3 regions of the Oceanicaulis alexandrii DSM 11625 genome follow, and region 3 is predicted to be linked to each of the others. Evidence: predicted binding sites of a transcription regulator. Region 3 holds the regulator's gene; each other region holds the start of a gene.

Region 1 (5,995 bases), 530 kb from region 3:
GGATTCAAGCTCTTTACAGAATTGAATTCCCGGCCGACCGAAGGGAGAGCCGGGACGTCAGGCAGAAAAGGGTAATAGATACGAAGACACGCCTAAGGCGCCTCTTCCACAAAGCTCGCCACCACCTTCTTCAGGCCGGCCTTGTCGAAGGCCACGCTGAGCTTGGCGCCGTCGGCGGTTTTCACCGTGCCATAGCCGAATTTCTGGTGGAAGACGCGGTCGCCGGGCTTCCATTTGGAGGTTCCGCCCACCGAGCTTGAGTCGATGAGGGTGGCCTGACCCTCGATGACGCCGGGATCAGGGCGGCGGCCCGACGCCTTGCTGGCCTGAAAGCGTTTCCAGCCGGGGCTTTCATAGCTGGACTTGAAGGGATCGGCGGCTTCCGCCACGCCCTCAAAGCCGGGCCCGGCATCGTAATAGCCGGTCTCCGATTGCGCCTCGCAATGCTCATGCGGCATTTCGTCGATGAAGCGCGAGGGCAGCACGGATTGCCAGCGACCAAAGATCATCCGGTTGGCGGTGAAGCTGATGATCGCGCGCTGGCGGGCGCGGGTGATGCCCACATAGGCGAGGCGGCGTTCTTCTTCCAAAGCCGCCGTGCCGCCCTCATCCATGGAGCGTTGGGAGGGGAAGACGGTTTCTTCCCAGCCCGGCAGGAAGACCAGCGGAAATTCGAGTCCCTTGGCGGCGTGCAACGTCATGATGGAGACCTCGTCGCCATCTTCCTTGCGGTCGGCGTCCGACACCAGGGCGATGTGCTCAAGGAAGGCTTCCAGGCTGTCAAACTCGCCCATGGAACGGACGAGTTCTTTCAGGTTGTCGAGCCGGCCGGCGGCTTGCGGGCTCTTGTCCTCGCGCCACATGGCCGTGTAGCCGCTCTCATCGAGGATCACTTCCGCCAGTTCGTCATGGCGCATGGTCTCTGACTGCTCGGCCCAGCGATCCAGATCGCGCAGGAAGGCGATGAGCCCGGTGCGGCCCTTGCCCCTTATCTCGTCGGTCTGGGTCATCAGGCGTGCGGCGGCGGCCATGGACACTTCGGCGCCGCGCGCGGCCATGGCGATCTTCTGAACCGAGGTGTCGCCCACGCCGCGTTTGGGGGTGTTCACCACGCGCTCGAACGCCAGATCATCATCCAGGCTCCGCACCAGCCGCAAATAGGCGAGGGCGTCGCGGATCTCGGCGCGTTCGAAAAAGCGTGGTCCGCCGATCACCTTGTAGGGAAGCCCCAGCATGATGAAGCGGTCTTCAAACGCCCGCATCTGCCACGACGCGCGCACCAGAACGGCGATGTCGGAATGCTGGCCGCCTGAGCGCACATGGCCCTCGATCTCGTCGGCGACAAAGCGCGCTTCGGCCTCGCCGTCCCACAGGCCGGACACCTGGACTTTCTGGCCGGGATCATCCTCGGTCCACAGCGTCTTTCCAAGCCGCGCCTTGTTGGCGGTGATCAGGCCCGCCGCGGCGCCGAGGATATGGCCCGTCGAGCGATAATTGCGTTCGAGGCGAATGACGGTCGCGCCGGGAAAATCCTGTTCAAAGCGCAGGATGTTGTCCACTTCCGCGCCACGCCAGCCATAGATCGACTGGTCGTCATCACCCACGCAGCACACATTGCCTGATCCGCGCGCCAGAAGCCGCAGCCACAGATACTGGGCGACGTTTGTGTCCTGATACTCGTCCACCAGCAAATAGCGGAACTTCCTGTGATAGTCCGCCAGCACATCGTCATGGGTCTGGAAGATGGTGATGTTGTGCAGCAGCAGATCGCCGAAATCACAGGCGTTCAGAACGCTCAGCCGGTCCTGGTAGAGCTTGTAGAGCTTTTGCGCCTTGCCGTCCGCGAAGCTCCATTTGTCCTCTTCAGGGATGCGCTCGGGCGTCTGGGCGCGGTTCTTCCAGCCATCGATCAGGCTGGCGAGATGGCGCGGCGTCCAGCGCTTCGCATCAATCCCCTCGGCCTCGAGGATTTGCTTCAAAAGGCGCAGCTGGTCGTCGGTGTCGAGAATGGTGAAGCTTGATTTCAGGCCTACCAGCTCGGCATGGCGGCGCAGGATCTGCGCGGCGATGGAGTGGAAGGTGCCCAGCCAGGGCAGACCCTCGACCTGTTCGCCGATGATCGCGCCGACGCGGGTCTTCATCTCGCGGGCGGCCTTGTTGGTGAAGGTCACCGACAGGATGTTCCAGGGCTGCGCCTTGCCGGTCGCCAGAATATGCGCCAGCCGCGTGGTCAGCACCCGCGTCTTGCCCGTGCCCGCGCCCGCCAGCACCAGCACGGCGCCGTCCACCGCCTCGACCGCGGCGCGCTGTTCAGGGTTCAACCCGTCCAGATAGGCGGCGTCGGCGCGCGGCGCCCGCGGGGCCGCCTGCTGGGAAAGGGGAACAGAGGACATGACGCACGCTTTCGCAGATCGATTCGCTAAGGAGAACGAAACTAGCACATCCGTTTGCAATGCGTAGGGGCGGCGATGTCATCGGTGTGACGCGCAGGCGCGCCTAGCGATGCTCTTCCTCGTGCCGGGCCTGCAGCGCGGCGGCATAGGCGGCGTGGGCGTCGGCCTTGGTGATGTAGCCCACAATGGGTTGGTCGCCATGGCGGGAGCGGACCTGGGCGCCGTCGAGTTTTTCCGCTGAGAAGAAGCCCATCACCCGGCCCAGATAATCATCGTCATAGACGCAGGATTCATCGAGCTCGCCGGCTGTGTCATGGCTGTCGAGCGGGGTCATGATGTCGCGCGCGCGAATGGTCTGCAAGATGACGCGGGCATCGCCCTGGGTGAGGTCAAAACCGTGGCGCTCCACCTGTTTGTGAAAGAAGCTGCCCTTGGTGACAGACGTGGTGATCACGCTCGCCAGCGACACGCAGACCAATAGCGCGATCGAGGCTTCATAGCTGGCGGTCAGTTCAAACACGATCAGCGTGGTCGACAGCGGCGCGCCCAGCACCGCCCCGCCGACCGCGCCCATGCCGATCACGGCGAAATAGGCCGAGCCTGCGCTGTCCGGGCCGATCAGGGGCGCGACAAGCGCACCATAGAGCGCGCCCAGCATGGCCCCCAGATAAAGCGAAGGCGCAAAGACGCCGCCGCCGAACCGGAACGCCATGGTGGCCATGGTGGCGATCAGCTTCAGCACGATCAGCGCGGCGAGGGTGGCGATGGCGTAGCCGCCCGCCAGAGCGATGGAGGTCGCTTCATAGCCCACGCCCAGCACTTCCGGCGCCAGAACGCCCAGACCGCCAATGACCAGCCCGCCGAAAGGCGGCAGCACCCAGAGCGGGACCGACAGGGCCTGCGCGCGGATGGCGACCAGGCGCGGCGCGTTGAACGACAACATGATGCAGGCGATGGCCACGCCCGCAGACGCCAGCCCCAAGGGGATGATCGCGATGAAGTCAGCGAGACTGGCGGGCGGGATCTCGGGCACTGTGAAGGCCGGGCTGGCGCCGAAATGGATGCGGGACAGGATGGCGCCGATGACGCTGGAGGCCGCCACAGGACCGATCGAGCGCAGGGCGTAATGGCCCAGCACCACTTCAAACGCGAACAGCGCCCCGGCGACAGGGGCGTTGAAGCTGGCGGCCACTGCCGCCGCTGCGCCGCAGGCGAGCATGATGCGCGCGCCCCGGGCGGGCAGGTTCAGGGGCCGGCTGATGAAGCTGGCGAGCGAGGCGCCCAGATGCACCGACGGGCCTTCACGTCCGGTCGAGCCGCCAGCGCCGACGGAGACGGCGTTGATCAGGGCGGACCAGAGGCCGGGCAGAAGCGGCATCTTCCCGCCCTGCGCCGCGCGCGCTTCCATGACGTCTGCGACGCCCTCGGCGCGAGTTTCGGGCAGCCAGTTGGTTTTCAGACCCACATACAGGAGCAGGGAGACGATGCAGCCGCCGGCCACCGGCGCCAGGATGATGTGATGGACCGGCAGGCCAGAGGCCGTGCTGGCCAGGCGTTCTGAAAACTCGCCGAAAGCGACGAACTGCACGGACTGGATCGCCAGCCGCAAGCCGATGGCGGCGTAGCCCGCCACCACGCCCACCACCAGCGCCAGCAGCCAGAGCGCCGGTGAGCGTCCATCGGCGAAACTGTTCTTCAGATACCGAAACAGCTTGTCGAACGGCGATGGCGGCGGCGGGTTGATGGCGGTGCTCATGCCATCTTCAAACCCCGCGCGGGCTATGGCGTCAACTGCGGATCAATCCTGACCTGCGCTGAGCGCGCGATTGAGCGCCCAGACCCGGCAGGCGCTCGACAGGGGCTGGTCGGGCTCGCGACTCTCGTCGATCGAGGTCACGAGCCCGGCCAGCGATCCGCCGACAACGCTCAGCTCCTTATCGATCACGGACCAGAATTCCGGCTCCAGAGCCAGAGAGGTCGCGTGTCCTTTCAAGGTGACTGAACGTTTCTTGAGCATGGTGTTTAGGCCAGTTCTTTCAGCGCTTCGGCGTTGAAGTCTTCAAGTTCGTCAAAACGGCCGTCCTTGACCTTGCGCGCCCAGGCGTAGTCAGAGAGCAGCGCACGGCCGACGCCGACCAGTTCGAACTCGCCCGCGTCCAGACGTTCGATCAGCTTGTCGAGGCCGGACTTTTCAGAGGCTTCCCCCATAAAGGCGCCAATGAAGTCACTATTGAGGCCAACTGATCCCACGGTGATGGCAGGCTTGCCGGTGAGTTTCTTCGTCCAGCCGGCGAGATTGAGGTCAGAGCCTTCAAACTCGGGCAGCCAGAAGCGGCGGGTGGAGGCGTGGAAGATGTCGACGCCCGCTTCAGCCAGCGGCGCCAGGAAGGCTTCAAGTTCAGCCGGGGTCTGGGCCAGTTTCGCGTTATAATCTTGCTGCTTCCACTGCGAGTACCGCAGGATGACAGGCAGGTCTGCGGGAATGCGAGCGCGGACGGCGCGGATGATTTCCTGCGCGAATTCGGTGCGCGAAATCATGTCGCCGCCGTATTTGTCGTCGCGCTGGTTCATGCCGTCCCAGAAGAACTGGTCGATCAGATAGCCGTGCGCGCCGTGCAGCTCGATGGCGTCAAAGCCGATCTTGGCGGCGTTCTCGGCGGCTTCGGCGAAGGCGCGGACGGTGTCGTCGATGTCGGCCTGGGTCATCGGCTCGCCGACTTTTTTGCCGCCGGGCATGAGGCCCGACGGGCTGTCGGACGGCGCGTCAGGGTGCGGGCCCGTGCCGGGCTTGCGCGCCAGACCCACATGCCAGAGCTGAGGCGCGATCTTGCCGCCGGCGGCGTGGACGGCGTCCACAACCTTTTTCCAGCCGGCCAGCGCTTCGTCGGTGTGAAAGTTCGGGATGCCCGGATCAAAGCTGGCGCCCGGACGGTCGACCGTGGTGCCTTCAGTGATGATCAGGCCCACATCATTGGCCGCGCGGCGCTCGTAATATCCGACCACGTCATCATTGGGGACGCCGCCCGGACTCTTGGATCGGGTCATCGGCGCCATGACGATGCGGTTCTTCAGTGAGAGCGAGCCAAGCTCGAACGGTTGGTAGAGGGCGTCTGTGTTGAGCATTGGGATCCCCTGAATGCACGAAAATACCGGACCCAGTTGGATATATCGCGCGCGACAATCAAGGTGCAATCTTGAATGGGGTTATGCCTGCACCCTCTCAGTCAGCATATTCTTCAGGTATTTCAGCGCAATACGCAGATAGACCTAGGCAGCAGCTTTTTGAGTTCAGAGCGGCGCCAACGCTGGTAGCAGGCGCGAGCGGCTGTAGTTGCGACTGATAATGAGATTGATTATCGAAGTTGTCCCTCTATAACTCTGGCTTGAACGCAACGCATTCTCAATTTCAAATCGGAACTGCCCAGCATGCTGAACTCTCGTGCGCGTATGATGACCGCGCTTGCCGCCCTCTTCACCCTCGGCGCAGCGCCTGTCTGGGCGGCTGAGACCACCGAGCAGACCGTCAGTGACACCATCACGGTGACGGGGCGCTTCCTGTCGATCGACCGGCTGAACGCGGTGAAGACGCCGACGCCGGTGCT
Region 2 (5,995 bases), 270 kb from region 3:
CGAGCTGAAGAACAAGAGCGGCGCATGGGTCGAGGCGACAAACAGGGTCGCCACGAAATCCTCATCCTTCATCGCCATGCCCGCGCGGCCTTTGCCGCCGCGGTTCTGGGCGCGATAGGTGGAGAGCGGCGTGCGTTTGACGTAGCCGCCATGGGTCAGGGTGACGACCATGTCCTCGCGCGGGATCAGGTCTTCATCCTCGATCCCGAGATCGCCCTCGATAATGATCGAGCGACGCTCCACGCCGAACTTGGCTTTGGCGTCCAGCAATTCGTTGCGGATGATATCGCGGATCAGGGTCGGGCTGCGCAGGATCTCCAGCAGCTCGGCGATGGTCTCGGCCAGCTTGTTGGCTTCATCGCCGATCTCATCGCGGCCCAGCGCCGTCAGGCGGTGCAGGCGCAAATCAAGGATCGCCTTGGCCTGCTCTTCGGTCAGGCGGATCTCGCCATCCTTGATGCGGGAGCGCGGATCAGCCACCAGCTCCACCAGCGGCGCGATGTCCTTGGCCGGCCAGGCCTTGTCACGCAATTGCTGACGCGCGGTCTGCGGGTCGGGCGCCTTGCGGATCATGGCGATGATCTCGTCGATATTGGCGACAGCCACGCCCAGACCGATCAAGACGTGCGCCCGGTCGCGCGCTTTCTTGAGGTCAAACTTGGTGCGGCGGACCACCACTTCCTTGCGGTGAGCGATGAAGGTCTCCAGGAAGAGACGCATCCCCGCCTGTTGCGGACGGCCGCCGATCAGCGCCAGCATGTTCACCCCGAACGAGGTTTGCAGCGGGCTCCAGCGATACAGCTGGTTGAGGATCACCTCGGCGTTGGCGTCTTTCTTCAGCTCGATGACAACGCGTACGCCTGAGCGGTCGGACTCGTCGCGCAGATCGGAAATGCCCTCAACGCGCTTTTCGCGCACCAGCTCGGCGATCTTCTCGATCATCGACGCCTTGTTCACCTGGTAGGGAATCTCGTGAATGATGATGGCTTCGCGGCCTTGGCGAATATCCTCAATGGAGGTCTTGCCGCGCAGGATCACCGAGCCGCGACCCTCAAGCAGCGCCTTGCGGGCGCCCGAGCGGCCGATGATCTCGCCGCCCGTGGGGAAGTCTGGCGCCGGCACGAATTCCAGCAACTCCACATCAGTGATGTCAGGCTGGTCGAGCAGCGCCATCGTCGCGTCCACAACCTCGTTGAGGTTGTGGGGCGGGATATTGGTCGCCATACCTACGGCGATGCCGCCGGCGCCGTTGACCAGCAAGTTCGGATAGCGCGCCGGCAGAACGATCGGCTCCTGCTTGGAGCCGTCATAGTTGTCCTGAAACTCGACCGTATCCTTGTCGATATCGGCCAGTAGCGCTTCGGCCGGATGGTCCATGCGGATTTCGGTGTAACGCATGGCGGCGGGCGGATCGCCGTCCATGGAGCCGAAATTGCCCTGACCGTCCATGAGCGGCAGCCCCATGGAGAAGGGCTGCGCCATACGCGCCAGAGCGTCATAGATCGCGCTGTCGCCGTGCGGGTGATAACGACCCATCACGTCGCCGACCACATTGGCGGATTTCTTGTACGCCTTGTCCTTGGTGTAGCCACCCTCATGCATGGCCCACAGGATACGGCGGTGCACGGGCTTCAGCCCGTCTCGCGCATCGGGGATGGCGCGGCTGACGATCACGCTCATCGCGTAATCGAGATAGCTGCGCTTCATCTCGTCTTCGATGGACACCATCGGGCCGCTCGGCGCGGCGGGCAGGTCTTCATCCATGGGCGTTTCAGGGGGCAAATCGCTCAACGTCGTTTCGTCCTGGCTGGCGCGCGCCTGTCTTCGCCAAGCGGGACAGCGCGCGTAAAGAGGCGTCGGTCGAGCGCAGTTCACCTGAATGGGCGTGAATCACCTGCGCACGGTTAGATGTTATGTCTAGCAAGGCCAGAGACGGGCGGCAAACACGGTGCGCGGCTGTCTCCACGGTTTCCTGACAGATTTGCGGCCCGGCCTGTTTTTTGTTGAAAATCAGCGCAGACTTCCTCTCTTGGGGTCGCATCGCGCGCGACGCCGCCTACGTTGATAGCGTAGCTTTCAAAGGAGACGCCTCATGACCCGCGCCCTTCACACTCTCGCTCTGACAACCGCGCTCGCCGCCTGCAGTCTTGGCGCCCCCGCGCTCGCAGCCGACCACCATGCCGAGGCCATGTCCGACGCCGCCGAAGCCCATGCCGTGCTGATCGATCGCGAGCGCAACGAAGTTGGTCACGCCCGTCTCCAGCAAGGCCCGACAGGCGTTCTGATCACGCTTGAGCTGGACGGCCTTCCCGACAGCGCCGTCGGCTGGCATGGCGTGCACCTGCACCAGATCGGCGATTGCTCGAACGCGGATTTCACCAGCTCCGGCGGGCATATCAACCCGTCAGAGCGCAGCCACGGCCTTCTGAACCCCGAAGGCCCGGACAACGCCGATCTGCCCAACATCTATGTGCATGAGGACGGCATGCTGCGTGCCCAGGTCTTCACGGACCGCGTCAGCCTCAATGGCGAATATGACGCCCCGGCCTTGCTGGATGATAACGGCTCCGCCCTCGTCATCCACGACAATGAAGATGATCACACGACCCAGCCCATTGGCGGCGCCGGCGCACGCCATGTCTGCGGCGTGATCGAGGCGGCGCACTGATGCTGACACGGCGGACTGCTTTGGCCGGGCTCGGCGCCGCCGGCCTGTCCCTGACCCTGCCCGGCCGCGCTCTGGGCCAGACGGCTGATGCGTCGCCCTGGCGCGCAGGGCCAGACCTGCCCCTGCGGGTTCAGGAGATTTACCCGGCTGTCCTTGAGGGCGTGCTTTACGTGGCGGGCGGTTTGAGCCCCGATGTGGGGCGCGGCCGGATCGGCATCTCGGATCGCGTTTTCTCATTGGCGCCCGGCGCAGATCGCTGGCGCGAGCGTGCGCGCTTGCCCGTGCCGCTGCACCACCCCAATCTGGTGGGCCTTGAGGGCTTAGTGTACGCCGTCGGAGGTTTCACCGCCCAGACCGGCGGCATGTGGGCGATGAGCAATGGCGTTCGGGTGTTTGATCCCGGTCGCAATCAATGGCGCAATGGCCCGGCCATGGCTGAACCCTATGCCGAGACGGTCTGCGTCGCGCTGAACGGACGCCTGCATGTGGTCACCGGCCGACGCCCGGCGGGCCTCACCAACAAGGCCTGGTCAGACCACGCCGACACCAACGCCCATATCGTCATGGACCCCGCCGCCCAGACCTGGTCGGTCGCAGCCCCCGCCCCCACCGCGCGCAATTCCGCAGCGGGCGCAGAGCTGGAGGGGCGCCTGCATGTGGTGGGCGGACGTACGGTGACCGGCGGCAACACGCCCGTGCACGAAGCCTATGACCCGCAAAGCGACAGCTGGGAGACCCGCGCGCCCCTGCCCGAGCCTGAAGCCGGGCCGCGCGGCGCCGGCGGCCTCGCCGCCGCCAGCGTCGATGGCGCGCTCTATGTGTTTGGCGGCGAGTGGTTTGATAATTCAGGCGGCGGCGTCTACGCCCAGGTCTGGCGCTATGACCCGCAAACCGACGCCTGGACCGAGATGGGCCGCATGCCCACGCCCCGGCACGGCCTGGGCGCGGTCACGGTGGGATCACAGATCGCCACCATCGGCGGCGCGGCCCAGCCCAGCGGCAGCCAGACCACCGCGACGCTCAACTGGTTCACGCCCTGAGCCGAAGTCGCAAATGAACAGCAAAAAGCCCGGCGCGCTGCGCCGGGCTTTTTTCGTCTGGGCCAGATGAGAGCCCCTAGAACGGGATGTCGTCGTCCAGGGTGTCGGAGGTGAAATCCTCGCGCGGGGCGTTGCTGCGCTGACCACCGCCTTGCCCACCGCCCTGATTGTAACCGCCCTGGCCGCCGCCGGAACGATCGTCCATCTGGTTGTTGTTATAGCCGCCGCCCATGCGGTCGCCGCCGCCTTCGCCGCGACCGTCCAGCATGGTCAACTCGCCGCGATAGCGCTGCAGCACCACTTCGGTGGTGTATTTGTCATTGCCGTCGCGGTCCTGCCATTTGCGGGTCTGAAGCTGGCCCTCGATGTAAACCTTCGAGCCCTTCTTGAGATAGTTCTCGGCGACCTTGGCGAGGTTGTCGTTGAAGATGACGACGTTGTGCCATTCGGTCTTCTCGCGGCGTTCGCCGGTGGACTTGTCGCGCCAGTTTTCTGACGTGGCGATGCGCAGGTTCACGACCGGATCGCCGGAATTCAGGCGCCGCACTTCAGGGTCGGCGCCCAGATTGCCCACCAGGATCACCTTGTTTACAGAACCAGCCATACCGCGTCTCCCGCTTGTCTTTCGCGTCGTATTTGTTCACATTCCGTTCCGCGCGTCAATTAAGGCGCGAGTCGGGTGTTAACGAAGCCTATCCCGCCCCTTGAGTCCATCGCCGGGCGCCGCTGTCGGCGCCTATACGGTGGATAGAGACGCGGCGGAGCCCTAAGTAACGCCCGATACGCCCGCCCGGCCCGGCCGCCAGCTAAGGACTTTGCGTCATCCATGACTGACAAGCTCAAAACCATTTCCGTGCGCGGCGCGCGCGAACACAATCTCAAGGGCGTGTCGGTGGACCTGCCGCGTGACGAGCTGATCGTGTTCACGGGGCTGTCGGGATCGGGCAAGTCCTCGCTCGCCTTCGACACCATCTACGCCGAGGGCCAACGCCGTTATGTAGAGAGCCTGTCCGCCTATGCGCGCCAGTTCCTGGAGCTGATGAGCAAGCCGGATGTGGACTCCATCGAAGGCCTGTCGCCCGCCATCTCGATTGAGCAGAAGACCACTTCGAAAAACCCGCGCTCCACCGTGGGCACGGTGACCGAGATTTACGACTATATGCGCCTTCTCTGGGCGCGGGTGGGCGTGCCCTATTCGCCCGCCACCGGCGAGCCGATCTCGGCGCAGACCGTCTCTCAGATGGTGGACAAGACCACCGCGCTCGACGACGGCGCGCGGCTCTACCTGCTGGCGCCCATCGTGCGCGGCCGGAAAGGCGAATACCGCAAGGAGTTCGCCGAGCTGCTGAAGCAAGGCTTCCAGCGCGTGAAGGTGGATGGCGAGTTCTATGCGTTGGAAGACGCGCCCGAGCTCGACAAGAAATTCAAGCACGATATCGACGTGGTGGTGGACCGGGTGGTCACCAAGGAGGGGCTCGAACAACGCCTCGCCGACAGCCTGGAGACCGCGCTGCGTCTTGCCGACGGCATCGCCATGGCCGAGTTCGCGTCAGACCATGGCGAGCATAAAACCGGCGAGCGGATCATCTTCTCGCAAAAATTCGCCTGCCCGGTCAGCGGCTTCACCATTGAAGAGATCGAGCCGCGCCTGTTCTCGTTCAACAATCCGTTCGGCGCCTGCCCGGCCTGTGACGGGCTGGGTCAGAGCCTGGAGTTTGACGAGGACATGGTGGTCCCTGACCGCGACAAGTCGCTCTATGACGGCGCCATTGCGCCGTGGAGCCGGGCGACCTCCAAGCTCTACCAGCAAACCTTGCAAGCGATCGCAGACCATTACGGCGCCAGCATGTACACGCCCTGGCGCGATCTGGACGCGAGCTTTCGCAAGATCGTGCTGCACGGCACCAAGGACAAGATCAAGTTCACCTACGAAGACGGGCTGCGCCAGTTCACCACCTCCAAGGCGTTTGAAGGGGTGATGCCGAACCTGCAGCGGCGCTGGCGCGAGACGGACTCCAGCTGGGTGCGCGAGGATCTGGCGCGCTTTCAGTCCGCCCAGCCCTGTGATGTGTGCGACGGCAAGCGCCTGAAGCCCGAAGCGCTAGCGGTGAAGATCGACGGCGCAGACATCTCCATCGCCGGGGAGAAATCCATCAAGGCGGCGCTGCGCTGGTTTGAAGCGGTGGAAGACACGCTGTCGGCCAAGGATCAGGAGATCGCCCGGCGCATCCTGAAGGAAATCCGGGACCGCCTGAGATTCCTGGTCGATGTGGGCCTGGATTATCTC
Region 3 (5,995 bases):
CCGGGTGATGATTTTCATATGATCTTGCAATTGCGAATTCATGCTGCAGTGCGAAGGGTCGTGCTCTTTAGCACGCCAAACCGCATCCGTCATAGCCTCAGCCTGATGTTCACGCCAAAATGAAGGTGTGAAGTCTTTCAAGTTTCCACCCACAGGGGAAAGTCCCGCCCTGCGCCAGGCGATGCTCGCCGGGCTGGGCGCCCCGTTGACTGTGAATGCACCTGATCCATACCGGCTGATCTTATGGGCGCCGGTCGCGCTTGCGGTGGGATCCGCGGCTTACTTCTCCTGGCCGGTTGAACCGGGAGGAATTCCGGTCCTGACAGGCGTAATTATCACCGCGCTTTGTGGGCTGGGCTGGAGCGTGCGCCGTGATGTCAGCACGCTGTATGTCTGGGTTCTTCTTGGCTGCATCTGTCTGGGCTTTGTTCTCGCGGGGCATCGCAGCCATGCGTTGGCGCCGCCGCCGCTGGAGCGCTATGTCAGCGAACGCAGCGCGCAAGTGACGGGCTGGATCGAACGCGTGGAGCGACTGGATGGGCGTGCGCGCCTGTTGATCCGGGTCCATGAGCTGGAACACGCCGAGACCCCGCCTGTACGCGTGCGGGTCCGGGCGGGGCTGGGCGCTTTTGAACCCGGCGACGCCATCCAAGTGCGCGCCCGCCTGTCGCGGCCGTCAGCGCCCGTGGCCGCAGGCGGGTATGACCCGGGCCGAGCGGCCTGGTTTGATCAGATCGGTTTGACGGGATACGCGATCTCCGATCTGGAGCCCGCCGAGATCGCCGCGCCCAGACCGCGAATTCTGGATCTGGCGCGGTTTCGCTGGCGCTTGTCTGAGCGATTGCAGGCGGGGGCCGGGTCGCGCACCGGCGCCGTGGCGGCGGCCTTGCTGACCGGGGAGCGGGCGCGCGTGTCCTTTGAGGATGCAGAGGCCCTGCGCCTGTCGGGTCTGGGCCATATTCTGGCGATTTCCGGGCTCCACATGGCCTTGTTCGCCGGCGGCGCTTATTGGCTGATCCGCCTGATCTTCGCCGCATGGGAGCCTTGGGCGCGCGGGAATGATCCGCGAAAGCCCGCAGCCCTGGGCGCGTTGGTCGCGGCGAGCCTCTATCTGGTGGTGTCAGGCGCTGCGGTGTCCACCCAGCGCGCCTATATCATGGCGTTCGTGGTGCTGGTCGGCGTCTTGTGCGACCGGCAGGCCTTTTCCATGCGGTCTTTGGCGCTGGCCGCCATTTTCATCATCCTCATCACGCCTGAAAGCGTCATCGAACCGGGGTTTCAGATGAGCTTCGCCGCTGTTGCGGCGTTGATCGCCAGCTTTGACGTTTATCGTCGCTGGCGTCCCGAGGGCGGCGGCTCAACCTCGATCCTCGCCAAGCTCAAGGACGCGATAGCCGGCTTGAGCGCCACATCCCTGATCGCGGGGTCGGCGACCGGCGCGTTTGCGGTGTTTCATTTCCAGCGCATGGCCGCTTATGGGCTTTTGGCCAATCTGGCGGCCATGCCGCTTTTTACGTTCTGGGTGATGCCGGCGGGCGGCGCGGCGCTCCTGTTTTCGGTGATTGGGCTGGAAGGCCCGTTTCTATGGATCATGGACCAAGGGCTGCGCCGGGTTCTGGACGTGGCGTATTGGGCGTCAACGCTTGAAGGGGCGGTGGTGGGCGCCAACGCCGCAGATCCCGCGTTGCTGGCGCTGTACGGTCTGGGTTTCGCCTGTCTGGTGATCGGGCTGGGGTGGATGCGGCTGGGCGGCGGTGTGCTGGTTTGCGCCGCCTTGGCGCTTTTCATGGTGCAGGCGCCGCCGCAGATGATGATTACGGATGGCGGCGTGGTGCTGGCGCGGTTTGAGGGGGCGGGAGACGCCTTCACCGTCAGTGACCGCAGGCGGGGCCGGTTTGATGCGCGCGTCTTCCTGCAACGCACCGGAGCGAGCTATCGCCCGGAACGTGCGGCGCTGGCCTGCGACTCTCTGGGATGCACGGGGCGCACCGCGGAAGGCTTGCTGCTCGCCGTCACGGATAATCCCGAGGCGCTAGAGGATGATTGCGACCAGGCGGATCTGATCGTCTTTGACGGGGTCGTCTCCGCCTGGCGTAAGCGCCGCTGTGCAGCCTTGCTGTTAGATGACCCGGCGCGCGCCGAACTCGGCGGGCTGGAGTTCTGGGTGCATGAGGGCCGGGTGGTCCGCATGCGCGGCGCCGAGCAGGCCCGGCAGGGCCGTTTATGGGGCGGCGCGCAGGGCAGCTAGCTTATTGAAGCTTGAGCCCGGATTGAGACATGCGCCAGAGCAGGGCGTCGATGCGGTCCTGACCAAAGAAAGGTTCGCCGTTAAACACCATCAGCGGCACGCCCCAATGACCCGCCGCATCCTGATTGGCTTCGTTTTCGAGGATCTGGGCGTCAATCTGGTCGGATTGGGCGTCCGCTTCGGCATTCAGCCAGTCCGGGTCCAGTCCAGCCTTGTGAGCGGCTTCATCCAGCGCGCCGTCATCGGTCCAGGGTGTTTCATAGCCCGCGCTTGCGCCGCCCCAGATGCGCCGGCTGGCGGCGGCGATATACGCCAGCCCGTCGCCGGTTTGCGTGGCCAGAACGCCCAGTCGGTTGAGATAGGTGATGCGCGGCTGTTCAGGGGCGATCTTCAGTGTGCCTAGATCCTGAGCGATCGGATCGGGCGAAGGCGCGCTGATGGGCAGACCCAGGCGTTCCGCCTCGCGCGCCACATCAATGAGCACATAATGGATCCAGCGCGAATCGCGTTCTTCGAAGAACTCAGGGCTGCGCACCGCCAATGGGCGCACAATACGGACATTGAGCGTGAAGCCGTATTGATCGCGCAGGGCCAGCAGGCGCTGTGCTGCGATATAGCTGTAGGGGCTTCGAAACGACCAATAAAGGTCAAAGCTGAGCGCGGTCTGATCTGTCATGGTCTGTGCTGTCCTGATCGGGCGAAGCCCCGAGCGACAATACTAAACCGCGCAAATCAGCGCGCCTAGTGATAGCGCCGGATCAAGCCGACCAGACGCCCCTGCACCTTGACCTCGTTCGGGCCGAAAATGCGGGTTTCATAGGCCGGGTTCGCCGCTTCCAGAGCGATGGAACCGCCCTTCTTGCGCAGCTTTTTCAGCGTGGCTTCTTCGTCATGGACGAGGGCGACAACGATATCGCCGCTATTGGCGGTGTCGCCGCGTTTGATCACCACCAGATCGCCGTCGAGAATGCCGGCGTCGATCATGGAATCGCCATGCACTTCCAGCGCGAAATGCTCGCCGCCGGAAATCATGTTCGCCGGGACGGGCAAGCGGTCGGTTTCATGCTGGATCGCCTCAATCGGCACGCCGGCTGCGATTCGGCCCAGAACCGGCACGTCCACGCCCTGAATGCTCTCTTCGTGAGCGGGGGCGCCGAAGGGCGCTTTCACCACATTGGAGGCAGGCGCTGACGCGGGAGCGCCGGTTTGCGGCAGCTTCAGCACTTCCAGAGCGCGCGCCCGGTGGGCCAGCCGACGGATGAATCCGCGTTCTTCCAGAGCGCTGACCAGTCGATGCACGCCGGACTTGGAGGCGAGGTTGAGCGCTTCTTTCATTTCGTCAAAGGAAGGCGACACGCCGTCTTCAGACAGACGCTTGTTGATGTAGAGCAAAAGCTCGTGCTGCTTTTTGGTCAGCATGGTCGCCTCTTGGAACAAAATAGAAACTTACTAAAAGTGTTCTATGCATGTTCCGTCTTAACGTCAAGTGAAGCTGCGACGCGTTTAGAGCCCCATAAGGGTGCGCGTCGCCGCGGTGACATCGTCCTGCCGCATCAGGCTTTCACCGACCAGCAGAGACTTCGCGCCAGCGTGCTGCAATCTGACAGCGTCGTCACGGGTGAAGATGCCGCTTTCCGCCACCAGAAGCCTGTCATCACCCACCATAGGGGCAAGAGTTTCAAAGGTTTCCAGTGAGGTTTCGAAGGTGCGCAGATTGCGGTTGTTTACCCCCACAAGCGGGCTGGGGAGGGCCAGAGCGCGTTTCATTTCGGCGGCGTCATGCACTTCGACCAACGCATCCATATTCCATTTGAACGCTTCCTCGATCAGCGCGGCGGCGAGGGAATCATCAACGCTGGCGAGAATCACCAGGATGCAATCCGCGCCCAGCGCGCGTGATTCGGCGACTTGCCAGGGGTCGTAGAGAAAATCCTTGCGCAGGACCGGCAAAGACACCGCCGCGCGCGCCGCGACCAGATAGTCATCATGGCCCTGAAAGCTGGGCGCGTCGGTCAGAACAGACAGGCAGCTTGCGCCCCCGTCTTCATAGGCTTTGGCGAGTATGGGCGGGTTGAAGTCTTCGCGGATCAGGCCCTTGGACGGGCTGGCTTTCTTCACTTCCGCGATCAGGCTTAGCCCATGCTCGGTCGCATCGCGCTCCAACGCCGCCTTGAAGCCGCGGACCGGGCTCGCCTGCTGGGCGCGCTCGCAGACCGCTTCATAGGAGAGCGCGGCCTTGCGCTCGGCGATATCGGCGCGCTTGTAGGCTTCAATTCGGTTCAGGACGTCGCTCATCGGGCGTGTTCTCTTCAAGGTTTAAGCGCTTAGGCGTTGCTGGCTGTGACAAGGGCGTCGAGCGCAGCTTGCGCGCGGCCGTCATCAATCGCTGCGCCAGCCAGTTCCGCGCCGGTCTTCAGGTCTTCAGCCAAGCCTGCGAGCTTCAGCGCGGCGGCGGCGTTGATCAGGACGATATCGCGATAGGGGCCTTGCGCGCCCTTCAGGAGGTCTCGGATCGCCTGAGCGTTCTCTTCAGGTTCGCCGCCTTTCAGATCATCCAGTGCGGCGCGGCGCAGCCCTGCATCCTCAGGCGTGATCTCGTATTCACGGATCTCGCCGTCCGGCGTCAGTTCGGCGACATAGCTGACGCCGGTGGTGGTGATTTCATCGAGCCCGTCTTCGCCATGCACGATCATGGCGGCGTCCGCGCCCAACCCGCGCAGGGCTTCGGCCATGGGAACCAGCCATTTGCGGTCAAACACGCCCAGGAGCTGACGCTTCGCTCCGGCGGGGTTTGATAGCGGGCCCAGCAGGTTGAAAATCGTCCGCACGCCCAGCGTCTTGCGCGCCGGCCCCACATGACGCACGGCGCCGTGGTGAGCCTGGGCGAACAAAAAGCCCACGCGCGCCTGACCCAGTGCGGCTTCCACCTGATCAGGGCGGGCGAACAGATTTACGCCCAGGCTTTCCAGCACTTCCGCAGAGCCCGATTTGGAGGAGGCGGCCTTGTTGCCATGTTTGGCGACGACGGCGCCTGCGCCAGCGGCCACGAGGGCGGCGGCGGTCGAGATGTTCCAGGTGCCGCGCGCGTCGCCGCCGGTGCCGCAGGTGTCGATGGCGGCGGCGGGCGCATTGACCGGCGTCATGCGGGCGCGCATGGCCTTGGCGCCGACCATCAGCGCTTGCGGGCTTTCCCCCAAGGCGGTCAACGCCAACAGAAACCCGCCAACCTCCACAGGGTCGGCCTGACCCTCCATCAGCGCGTCAAACGCGTCCGCAAGCGCAGTCTCATCGGGTTCCTGGCCCAGGGCGAGGGCCTGAATGGCGGGACGCATGCGGCTCATGCCGCTTGCTCTGTGGTCAGACCCGCCAGACGCAGGAAATTGCCGATCAGCGCGTGACCATGCTCGGACGCGATGGATTCAGGGTGAAACTGAACGCCGTGAATGGGGCGGGTCTTGTGCATCAAGCCCATGATCTCGCCGTCTTCGGTGTGCGCATTGGCGACCAGCTCCGTGCCTTCGGGCAGGTCCACGGCCAGTGAGTGATAGCGCGTGGCCTGATAGGGCGAGGGCAGGGTCTCGAACACGCCTGTGCCGTCATGGCGGATCGGGCTGGTCTTGCCATGCATGATCGCCTTGGCCTGAATGACCTTGCCGCCAAACACCTGACCGATCGACTGAAAGCCGAGGCAGACGCCAAAGATCGGCAAGTCCTCCGGGGCGTTCCGGATCAGGTCCAGGCAGATGC

The links. Region 3 encodes LexA, which represses DNA repair genes until DNA is damaged. Its sites were predicted from a motif close to ATGTTCCNCTTGTGTTCC; they were not measured.
Region 1: G405_RS0103240 (ATP-dependent helicase) is a predicted target of LexA. The motif match lies at 2,426-2,443, and genes of this name have one in related genera.
Region 2: uvrA (excinuclease ABC subunit UvrA) is a predicted target of LexA. The motif match lies at 4,345-4,362, and genes of this name have one in related genera.

Annotation. Positions count from the first base shown of each region.
Region 1 covers NZ_ATUP01000001.1:644,558-650,552, reverse strand. Annotated here, with positions in the region: gene G405_RS0103240 (ATP-dependent helicase) at 93-2,393, opposite strand; gene G405_RS0103235 (chloride channel protein) at 2,497-4,149, opposite strand; gene G405_RS0103230 (ribbon-helix-helix domain-containing protein) at 4,192-4,410, opposite strand; gene G405_RS0103225 (NADH:flavin oxidoreductase) at 4,416-5,516, opposite strand; gene G405_RS0103220 (TonB-dependent receptor) at 5,820-5,995, shown strand, end outside.
Region 2 covers NZ_ATUP01000001.1:382,186-388,180, forward strand. Annotated here, with positions in the region: gene gyrA (DNA gyrase subunit A) at 1-1,764, opposite strand, end outside; gene G405_RS0101910 (superoxide dismutase family protein) at 2,093-2,668, shown strand; gene G405_RS0101915 (Kelch repeat-containing protein) at 2,668-3,708, shown strand; gene ssb (single-stranded DNA-binding protein) at 3,785-4,312, opposite strand; gene uvrA (excinuclease ABC subunit UvrA) at 4,535-5,995, shown strand, end outside.
Region 3 covers NZ_ATUP01000001.1:116,788-122,782, reverse strand. Annotated here, with positions in the region: gene gltX (glutamate--tRNA ligase) at 1-18, opposite strand, end outside; gene G405_RS14615 (ComEC/Rec2 family competence protein) at 128-2,248, shown strand; gene G405_RS0100580 (2-hydroxychromene-2-carboxylate isomerase) at 2,250-2,924, opposite strand; gene lexA (transcriptional repressor LexA) at 2,990-3,667, opposite strand; gene trpC (indole-3-glycerol phosphate synthase TrpC) at 3,752-4,543, opposite strand; gene trpD (anthranilate phosphoribosyltransferase) at 4,573-5,589, opposite strand; gene G405_RS0100560 (anthranilate synthase component II) at 5,586-5,995, opposite strand, start outside.